2 regions of the Streptomyces sp. NPDC051563 genome follow, and region 1 is predicted to be linked to the other one. Evidence: riboswitches for the same ligand, from Rfam matches in the RefSeq annotation. Region 1 holds a riboswitch; the other holds the start of a gene.
What was found. A riboswitch is a leader RNA that binds a small molecule or an ion and turns the genes downstream of it on or off. The one in region 1 is predicted to bind glycine.

Region 1 (4,949 bases):
GTGCACTCGGCCATGCCGATGGCCCAGGCCCGGCGGCTCTGCCCGAACGGCGCGTGCCTCATTCCACGCTTCAGCCTGTACCGCGAGGTCAGCGACACGGTCATGGGGCTGCTCCGGGAGCTGTCCCCCCTCGTGGAGCCGCTGAGCCTGGACGAGGCCTTCGTGGACCTGGAGGCGGGAGGCGTCGCCTTCGACGCGCCGACCGCGCGGGCCGTCGGCGAGCGGCTGAGGGCCGACATCGCCGCCGCCACCGGGCTCAGCGGGTCGGTGGGGCTCGCGGGGTCCAAGATGCTGGCCAAGGTCGCCTCCGAGGAAGCGAAGCCGGCCGGGCTGCTGCTGATCGAAGTGGGCACGGAGCGGGCGCACCTCGCACCGATGTCGGTACGGACCCTGCCCGGCGTGGGGCCGGCCACCGGGGAGCACCTGCGGCGGGCCGGGATCACGACGGTGGGGGAGCTGGCGGAAGCCGGTGAGGACGAGCTGGTCCGGATGGTGGGGCGGTCCCACGGGGTCGGGCTGTACCGGATGGCACTGGGCGTGGACGAGCGGCCGGTGGTCGCCGAACGCGATGCGAAGTCCGTGTCGGTGGAGGACACCTTCGACGTCGACCTGCACGACCGGGTGCGGATCCGGAACGAGGTGCAGCGGCTCGCCGACCGGTGCGTGGAGCGGCTGCGCGCGTCGGGGCACTCGGGGCGGACCATCGTGCTCAAGGTCCGGCGGTACGACTTCTCCACACTGACCCGTTCGGAGACCCTGCGGGGGCCCACGGACGACCCCGCGGTGGTGCGGGAGGCGGCGGCGCGGCTGCTGGAGGCCGTGGACACCACGGGTGGGGTGCGGCTGCTGGGGGTGGGCGTGACGGGGCTGGCGGACTATACGCAGGAGGATCTTTTCGCTTTTGCCGATGCGATGGCTGCGGGGGCGGGGGCGGGGGACGGGGACGGGGCGGGGGTTGGGGCGGAGGCTGGTTCGGACGGGGGCGCGGTTGAGGGCGTCGAGGCCGTCGGGAGGCAGGAGAGTGCCGGGCGAGGCGGTGAGGCCGCGGGACGGGGGGACGGTGCCGGGGCGGAGCAGGATGAGAGCTCCGGGCAGGGGCCAGCCCCCGACCGGCCGGGGGCTGGGCCGGGGGCCGGCGGCCTCGAAGCCGTGGGTGAGCGGGTGTGGGCGGCCGGGCGCGATGTGCGGCATGCGGAGTACGGGCCGGGGTGGGTGCAGGGCAGCGGGGTCGGGCGGGTGACCGTGCGGTTCGAGCAGCCTGGGTCCGGGCCGGGGCGGGTGCGCACGTTCTTGGTGGACGACCCCGAGTTGGAGCCGTCCGATCCGATGCCGCTGGTCGGGGAGCAGTCCCTGGGGGTCGGGTAGGTCGCCCTGCGGGGCTGGGTCCCCTACCCGCCCTTCCACCGTTCCCCGGGCTCCGCCCGGACCCCGTCCGCGTGCGGCGCCGTTGCCGGGGGCCAGCCCCCGGACCCCCGCTCCTCAAACGCCGGAGGGGCTGGATTTGGCCCCCGCTTCTCAAACGCCGGAGGGGCTGGATTTGGGCCCCGCTCCTCAGACGCCGGAGGGGCTGGATTTGGGCCCTGGATGTGGGCCCCTGGATGTGGGCTGGTCCGGGCTAGGGGGCGTCGGGGGTTTTGTGGCCGAAGTCGTGCTGGAAGTCCGAGGGGAGGGTCAGGTCCAGGCCGTAGTGGTGGTAGAGCTGCAGCTCCTGTTCGGGGGAGAGGTGGCGGCCGACGCCGAAGTCGGGGGCGTCCCTGATGAGGGAGCGTTCGAAGGGCACGTGCAGGGTGTCGCCCACCATCTCGCTGGGCTCCAGCGGGACGAAGGCGTCCCGGCTGAAGAGTCCGGTGCGTACGGCGGCCCATTCCGGGACGCCCGTGGCATCGTCGAGGTAGACCTCGTCGACGGTGCCGATCTTGGTGCCATTGCGGTCGAACGCCTTGCGGCCGATCAGGCTGCGGGGATCGATGTCGGTCTGCACGGTCCGGTCCCTCCATTGGGGCGCAACTCCTCCGTAATGACTACAAAAGTGCATTTCCGGAGAGGGGGCCACTCGAGGGAGGCCCGCAGATCGTCGCTGGTAGGCTGGGTGATGGCTGTTGACCCTGTGCGGGAGAGTCCTCCGAATGAGTGAGACGGAGGCGCCGAAGGAGCAAATCCTCCCCGGAATCTCTCAGGCATACGTACCGCACGTGGTGAGGCCACTCTGGAAAGCAGGGGCGGGTACCGGGCGCGCAGTGCCGGTCCCTCTCCTCACCGACGGTGAAAGCCGGTCTTCGCGGGCGATCCCCGTGCAGCCCGGTGAAGCTCTCAGGTTGTGATGACAGAGGGGGAGGCCGTCCGGGTGCCCGCGCCGTGGTGCCCCTCGCAGGTCGTACGACCAGGAGGCCTCCGTACATGACCGCCAACCGCATTCCGCTCTCCCAGCTGGAGCGAGGCATCCCCTTCGAGCAGCGCCACATCGGCCCGGATGCCGAGGCGCAGGCGAAGATGCTCGCCCATGTGGGCTACGGCTCGCTGGACGAGCTCACCGCTGCCGCGGTGCCGGATGTGATCAAGACGACCGACGCGCTGAACCTGCCCGAGGCGCGGACCGAGGCCGAGGTGCTCGCCGAGCTGCGTGAGCTCGCCGACCGCAACCAGGTCCTCTCCTCCATGATCGGCCTGGGTTACTACGGCACCTTCACGCCGCCGGTGATCCTGCGCAACGTCATGGAGAACCCGGCCTGGTACACGGCGTACACGCCGTACCAGCCGGAGATCTCCCAGGGACGCCTCGAGGCCCTGCTGAACTTCCAGACCGTCGTCGCCGAGCTGACCGGCCTGCCGACCTCCGGTGCCTCCCTGCTCGACGAGGGCACCGCGGCCGCCGAGGCCATGACCCTGGCCCGCCGCGTGGGCAAGGCGAAGGGCAACGTCTTCCTCGTCGACGCCGACGCGCTGCCGCAGACCATCGCGGTGATCCAGACCCGTGCCGAGCCGATCGGCATCGAGGTCGTCGTCGCGGACCTGACGGACGGGATTCCGGCAGAGATCGCCGAGCGCGGCGTCTACGGCGTGCTGCTCCAGTACCCGGGTGCCTCCGGCGCCGTGCGGGAGATCAAGCCGGTCATCGACCAGGCCCACGAGCTCGGTGCGATCGTCGCCGTCTCCGCCGACCTGCTCGCCCTGACCCTGCTCACCTCCCCGGGCGAGCTGGGCGCGGACATCGCCGTCGGCACCACCCAGCGTTTCGGCGTCCCGATGGGCTTCGGCGGACCGCACGCCGGGTACATGGCCGTCCAGGCCAAGCACGCCCGCTCGCTGCCCGGCCGCCTGGTCGGCGTCTCCGTGGACGCGGACGGCAACAAGGCCTACCGCCTGGCCCTGCAGACCCGCGAGCAGCACATCCGCCGCGAGAAGGCCACCTCCAACATCTGCACCGCGCAGGTGCTCCTCGCCGTCATGGCCGGCATGTACGCCGTCTACCACGGCCCGGACGGGCTGCGGACGATCGCCCGCCGCACCCACCGCTACGCCAGCCTGCTGGCCGCGGGCCTGACGGCCGGCGGGGCCGAGGTCGTGCACGGCTCGTACTTCGACACCCTCACCGTCCGGGTTCCCGGCCGGGCCGCCGAGGTCGTGGCCGCGGCCCGCGAGGGTGGCGTCAACCTCTTCCAGGCCGATGCGGACCTCGTCTCCATCGCCTGTGACGAGACCACCCTGCGCGCCGACATCGAGGCCGTCTGGGCCGCCTTCGGCGTCACGGCGGACATCGAGGCGCTGGACGAGAGCACCGCCGAGGCGCTGCCCGAGGGCCTGCTGCGCTCGGACGAGTACCTGACCCACCCGGTCTTCCACCAGCACCGGTCCGAGACGGCGATGCTGCGCTACCTGCGCAAGCTCTCCGACAAGGACTACGCGCTGGACCGCGGCATGATCCCGCTGGGCTCCTGCACCATGAAGCTCAACGCGACCACCGAGATGGAGCCGGTCACCTGGCCGGAATTCGGCCAGGTGCACCCGTTCGCCCCGGTCGAGCAGGCCGAGGGGTACCTCACGCTCATCACTGAGCTGGAGGAACGTCTCTGCGAGGTCACCGGCTACGACAAGGTCTCCATTCAGCCGAACGCCGGTTCCCAGGGCGAGCTCGCCGGCCTGCTGGCCGTCCGCGCGTACCACCGGGCGAACGGCAACGAGCAGCGCACCGTCTGCCTCATCCCCTCCTCCGCGCACGGCACCAATGCCGCGAGCGCCGTGATGGCCGGCATGAAGGTGGTCGTCGTCAAGACCGCCGACGACGGCGAGGTGGACGCGGACGACCTGCGCGCCAAGATCGAGCAGTACCGCGACGAGCTCGCCGTGCTGATGATCACGTACCCCTCCACCCACGGTGTGTTCGAGGAGCACGTCGCCGACATCTGCGCCCAGGTGCACGACGCCGGCGGCCAGGTCTACGTGGACGGCGCCAACCTCAACGCCCTGGTGGGCCTGGCCAAGCCGGGTCACTTCGGCGGCGACGTCTCGCACCTGAACCTGCACAAGACCTTCTGCATCCCGCACGGCGGCGGCGGTCCGGGCGTCGGTCCGGTCGGTGTCCGGGCCCACCTTGCCCCGTACCTGCCCAACCACCCGCTCCAGCCGACCGCCGGTCCGGAGACGGGCGTCGGCCCGATCTCGGCCGCTCCGTGGGGCTCGGCGGGCATCCTGCCGATCTCCTGGTCGTACGTGCGTCTGATGGGCGGCGAGGGCCTCAAGCGCGCCACCCAGGTGGCGGTGCTCGGCGCCAACTACATCGCCAAGCGCCTGGAGCCGCACTACCCGGTGCTCTACACCGGCCCGGGCAACCTGGTCGCGCACGAGTGCATCATCGACATGCGCCCCCTGTCGAAGGCGACGGGCGTGAGCATCGACGACATCGCCAAGCGCCTGATCGACTACGGGTTCCACGCGCCGACCATGTCCTTCCC
Region 2 (4,949 bases), on a different contig from region 1:
GGTGGTCGTGCGGGACGGCGCGGTGCGTGCGCCGTCCGGCGGTGCGCCGCGGTGCGGTGCGGTACGGGGCTACTTCTGCCGCTTGTAGAACGGCAGGGCCACGACCTCGTACGCCTCATGCGTACCGCGAATGTCCACGCCGACACCGGAGGCGCCGGGCGCGGCGTGCGCCGCGTCGACATAGGCCATCGCGATCGGCTTGCCCAGCGTCGGGGACGGGGCCCCGGAGGTGACCTCGCCGATGACCTGGCCGTCGAAGGTCACGGGGAAACCGGCGCGCGGAACACGGCGGCCCTCGGCGATCAGGCCGACCAGCTTGCGCGGCGCCTTGGAGGCGGCGCGCTCGGCGGCGGCCTCCAGGGCGGCGCGGCCGACGAAGTCGCCCTCCTTCTCGAACTTCACGACCCGGCCCAGACCCGCGTCGAACGGGGTCAGGGAGGTGGTCAGCTCGTGCCCGTACAGCGGCATGCCCGCTTCCAGGCGCAGGGTGTCGCGGCAGGACAGGCCGGCCGGGACCAGGCCGACGCCCTCTCCCGCCTTGGTCAGCGCCTGCCACAGCTCCACGGCGTGCTCGGGGGCGACGAACAGCTCGAAGCCGTCCTCGCCGGTGTAGCCGGTACGGGCGATCAGCGCGGGCACCCCGGCGACCGTGCCGGGCAGGCCGGCGTAGTACTTCAGCCCGTCCAGGTCGGCGTCGGTGAGGGAGGCGAGGATGCCGGGGGACTCCGGCCCCTGCACCGCGAGCAGCGCGTACGCGTCGCGGTCGTCGCGGACCTCGGCGTCGAAGCCGGCGGCGCGCTCGGTGATCGCGTCCAGGACGACCTGGGCGTTGGAGGCGTTCGCGACGACCATGAACTCGGTCTCGCCCAGGCGGTAGACGATCAGGTCGTCGAGGATCCCGCCGTCTTCCCGGCAGATGTGCGTGTAGCGGGCGCGGCCGACGCCGACGGTGGAGATGTTGCCGACCAGCGCGTAGTCCAGGACCTTGACGGCCTCGGGGCCGGTCAGGGTGATCTCGCCCATGTGGGAGAGGTCGAACAGACCGGCCCTGGTGCGGACGGCGTTGTGCTCGTCGCGCTCGCTGGCGTACCGCAGGGGCATGTCCCAGCCCGCGAAATCGGTCATGGTCGCACCGAGGGAACGGTGCAGCGCATCGAGGGCGGTCAGGCGGGGGGCAGTGCTCATGGGTGTGGCTCCCGGGTCCCAGGGCATGACATGACGAGGAGGAGTTCCTCCCCATCTGTCATCGGAACCTGAGAGGTTCGCCGAGAGTTCCCCGCTTCCAGGGGAAGGCCTTCGACTTGCACCTTGGGTGGAACCGTCACCGGTGCCCTCACGGGCGGTGGTGCGGCTCGCTTTTCAGATCTGCCTCATCCACGCGGTACGGGGCCTGAGAGATTCAAGGGAGGTACTTGCTCCTTCGGCGCCCGGGCACCGCCTTGCGGCGTGCCGGGACTCTCCCGCGCGGATTCAAGCGGCCGGTATGCAGTTAGGTGTCCAGATGGCGCACATCATTGCACGGCGTGCGGCCGAATGGGGGAGGGGGTCCGCAAGCGGATCGGGCCCGGAACGGAACCGGCACTGCCGGATTACCGTCTCTTTACACTCAGGGGGACCGGGTCCAGGCGGCCCGTCGCGGGGGAGGCGAACACTGTGCGGAGATTCGGACCACTGGCGGCGACCGGCACCGGCACCGTCGAGGGCGTGGTGGGCGGGGTGCCGTCGCAGCGCGGCGTCGTACGGGATCCGGCGGCGGCCGGAGCGGCGGGGGAGCCCGGAGCCGTGCGCGACCTGCGCGGGGCCGAGGGCCCGTGCAGGCTGCGCTTCGCCGCGGGGGACGTCGTGGTGGTCTCCGGACTGCCCGGCGGCGGCAAGAGCACCCTGATCAAGCGGGCCGCGGAGGGCGGCGGCATCGACTCCCAGGACGTCCGCGAGCGGTGGGAGCGCCGGATGCCGGCCGCGCTGCCCTACGCGGTGTACCGGCCCGCGGTCCGGATCGCCCACTACTGGGGGCTGTGGCGGGTGCTCCGCTCCGGGGCCCCGGCCGTCGTCCACGACTGCGGTACGCAGAGCTGGGTACGGGGCCTGCTGGCCTCGGCGGCCCGCCGGCGCGGCCGCGCACTGCACCTGGTCCTGCTGGACACCACGCCCGAGGAGGCCAGGGCCGGGCAGGCGGCACGGGGCCGCGGGGTGTCGGCGTACGCCTTCGCCCGGCACCGCGGCGCGGTGGCCCGGCTGCTGCGCGAGGCCGAGGCGGGCCGCCCGCCGGCCGGCTGCGCGTCGGTGACCCTGCTGGACCGGCCGGCGGCGTCCCGGCTGACGTCGATCGGCTTCCGCTAGCGACGAGCGGCGGCGGTAGTGGCGGCGGTAGTGGCGGCGGGGCGGCGGCCCCCGGCCCCGCTGTCGCAGGCGCCCGTTAATCTCGGGTCGACATCAAGGGCAAGGGCAAGCGAGCGGAGACGTACATGTGGCCGGGTAACGAGCTGGAGCAGGTGCTCGGGGCGGCGCTCGGACAGGCGGACGCCGGCGGGCGGATCCTGGAGGTCCTCGGGCGCAGCCCGCTGTGGATCCCGCTGCCCGGCGGGGTGAACAGCCTGAGCCTGCCCACCATGGAGATCGACGGCGCCGCGTACGTGCCCGTCTACAGCTCCGAGGAGCAGTTCCGCGCCTGCGCCGGACCCGCCATGGACTTCGCCGTCGCCCCCGCCGTGGACTTCGCCCGGGGCCTGCCCCCGCAGCTCGGCCTCGCGGTCAACCCCGAGGGGTCCGTCGGCGTGCCGCTGCCCCCGCAGGCCGTCGCGGAGCTCTGCCGCACCGGCCGCAGCCCGCTCGACGGCCCCGCCACCGGCGGCCGGGTCCGGCTCTACGAGCCCGACTGGCAGGAGGACCCGGTCGAGTTCCTGGCCGCCGCCGCGGAGGAGTTCCGGGCCGCCGGGGTCGTCGCGTCCGCGCACCGCTGCCTCGCCAGCGTCGAGGGCGGCTCGCCGGAGCTCTACATCGGGGTCCACCTGGTGGGATGGGAGCCCGAGATGCGAAACGCCCCGATGGACGCGCTGGGCCGCGCCCTGACCCGCGTACCGCCGCCGTGGCCGGTGCAGTTGATCCTGCTCGACGCCGCCGAGGACCCGGTCGTCGACTACATACGTGAGCGCGTACGCCCCTTCTACCTGCCGTAGTGACGCTTAAGCTGGTGGCCGACACGCGTGGACGACGGGCGGACGAACAGACGAAGAGGGGTACCGGGTGAGTGCGTCAGGCACGGCCGCGGTCGGGCAGGTCGAGCACATGCTGCGCCAGGTGACTCCGGGGCGCTACGAGAGCTACGAGTCTCTCCTGCACGCCCTGGCCGAGGGACGGCTGTGGATGCTCCTCTGGCAGGGGCAGCCCGGATCCCCGGAGGCCCAGTACGGCGGCATGGAGGTCGAGGGCCTCGGGTACGCGCCCTGCGTGACCTCCCCGCAGGAGCTGGCCGCCAGCGGCTGGAACCGCGGGTACGAGGTGGTCACGGGCCGGGACATCGCCCGCGCCCTCTACCCCGACCGCTGGGGGCTGTGGCTCAATCCGCACGCCCAGGGCGGCGGCGTCGGCCTCCCCTGGGCCGACCTGCGCCGGATCGCCACCGGGCTCGACCGGATGCCGGCCGGCCCGCTGCGGCTGTCCGAACCCGCCATCGAGCTGCCGCAGTTCTACGGACTGCTCACGCAGCACGCGCACCGCACGCCCGCCGTCCGCTCGCTGCGCCGCGCCTGGGTGCAGCCCGCGCTGGGGTCCCCGTACCTCGCCGTCGGGCTCGACCTGTACGACGCCTCCGCCCACGCGCTGGAATCCGTACGGGAGATGATGCGCCAGTCGGTCGGCGCGGTCCCCGAGGGAGTGCCCGTGTGCACGGTCGCGCTCGCCGACGAACACGATCCCGTCGCGATGTGGCTGCGGGCCCAGACCAGGCCCTTCTACGACCGCGAGGGACAGGCGCCCGCCTACTGAGACATCGGTATTTAGCCACCCGAGGCCGCACGGAACAGTCGTTCCGTGCGGTCTTTGCGTTGTCCGGATTTCACCCCTGATGTACGCCCAATGGGCGCGCTAGTACGCCGAGTTGGGCGCCATGTCCGATTCCGTACCGAACAGCATGTCTTGCTCCGCTGAGGTGGCAGCGAAGTCCGGATAACGGGAACTCGACCCTCAGATCACGGTTGCGCATCCATTCACCTGCGGGTCTGGCGGCTGATCGAGCGCCCGATGAAGACTCCCCACCCAAGAGCGGGTCAGTCCTCCGATGGCACTGTCCGCAGCGCACCGCCCGAGCAGTACCCGTTCCGCAGAACGCATCCGTACCTCGCACTCCGAGCGCCACTCCGCACCAACGCCGCCACAGCGGCGGGCATGGGCCGGCCCACACGTCGGCCGAGAGGGGTCCCCACCACGATGACGGCACCACTGCACGACATGAGCGCGGAGACACCCGCACCCGTGTCCGTAGCCGACGTCCCCGCCAAGGCCATCGAAGGCCGCTCGCCCGGCCGCATCGCCTGGATGCGGCTCAAGCGCGACAAGGTCGCGCTGGCCGGCGGTTTCGTCGTGCTCCTGCTGATCCTCGTCGCACTGTTCGCGCCGCTGATCGTCAGCGCGTTCGGCCACCCCCCGGAGGAGCTGCACGAAGACCTGCTGGACCCGTTGCTGGGCCTGCCCTCCGGTGACTACGGCGGCATGAGCGGCGACTTCCTGCTGGGCATCGAACCGGTCAACGGCCGCGACGTCTTCAGCCGCATCGTCTACGGCGCCCGCATCTCGCTCCTGGTCGCCTTCCTGTCCGCCTTCGTGGCGGTCTCGATGGGCACCTTCTTCGGCATCGTCGCCGGCTACTTCGGCGGCTGGGTCGACGCGGCCATCAGCCGGGTCATGGACCTGCTGCTCGCCTTCCCGCAGCTGCTCTTCATCATCGCGCTCAT

Region 2: linked by a shared signal. The riboswitch ahead of gcvT (glycine cleavage system aminomethyltransferase GcvT) and the one ahead of gcvP (aminomethyl-transferring glycine dehydrogenase) in region 1 are both predicted to bind glycine.

Annotation. Positions count from the first base shown of each region.
Region 1 is NZ_JBITDL010000024.1:111,945-116,893, reverse strand. Features, by position in the region: gene ACIA8F_RS27135 (DNA polymerase IV) at 1-1,365, shown strand, start outside; gene ACIA8F_RS27130 (PRC-barrel domain-containing protein) at 1,616-1,981, opposite strand; glycine riboswitch at 2,101-2,199, shown strand; gene gcvP (aminomethyl-transferring glycine dehydrogenase) at 2,398-4,949, shown strand, end outside.
Region 2 is NZ_JBITDL010000003.1:344,128-349,076, forward strand. Features, by position in the region: gene gcvT (glycine cleavage system aminomethyltransferase GcvT) at 70-1,185, opposite strand; glycine riboswitch at 1,370-1,473, opposite strand; gene ACIA8F_RS05790 (AAA family ATPase) at 1,654-2,340, shown strand; gene ACIA8F_RS05795 (enhanced serine sensitivity protein SseB C-terminal domain-containing protein) at 2,466-3,176, shown strand; gene ACIA8F_RS05800 (enhanced serine sensitivity protein SseB C-terminal domain-containing protein) at 3,244-3,984, shown strand; gene ACIA8F_RS05805 (ABC transporter permease) at 4,426-4,949, shown strand, end outside.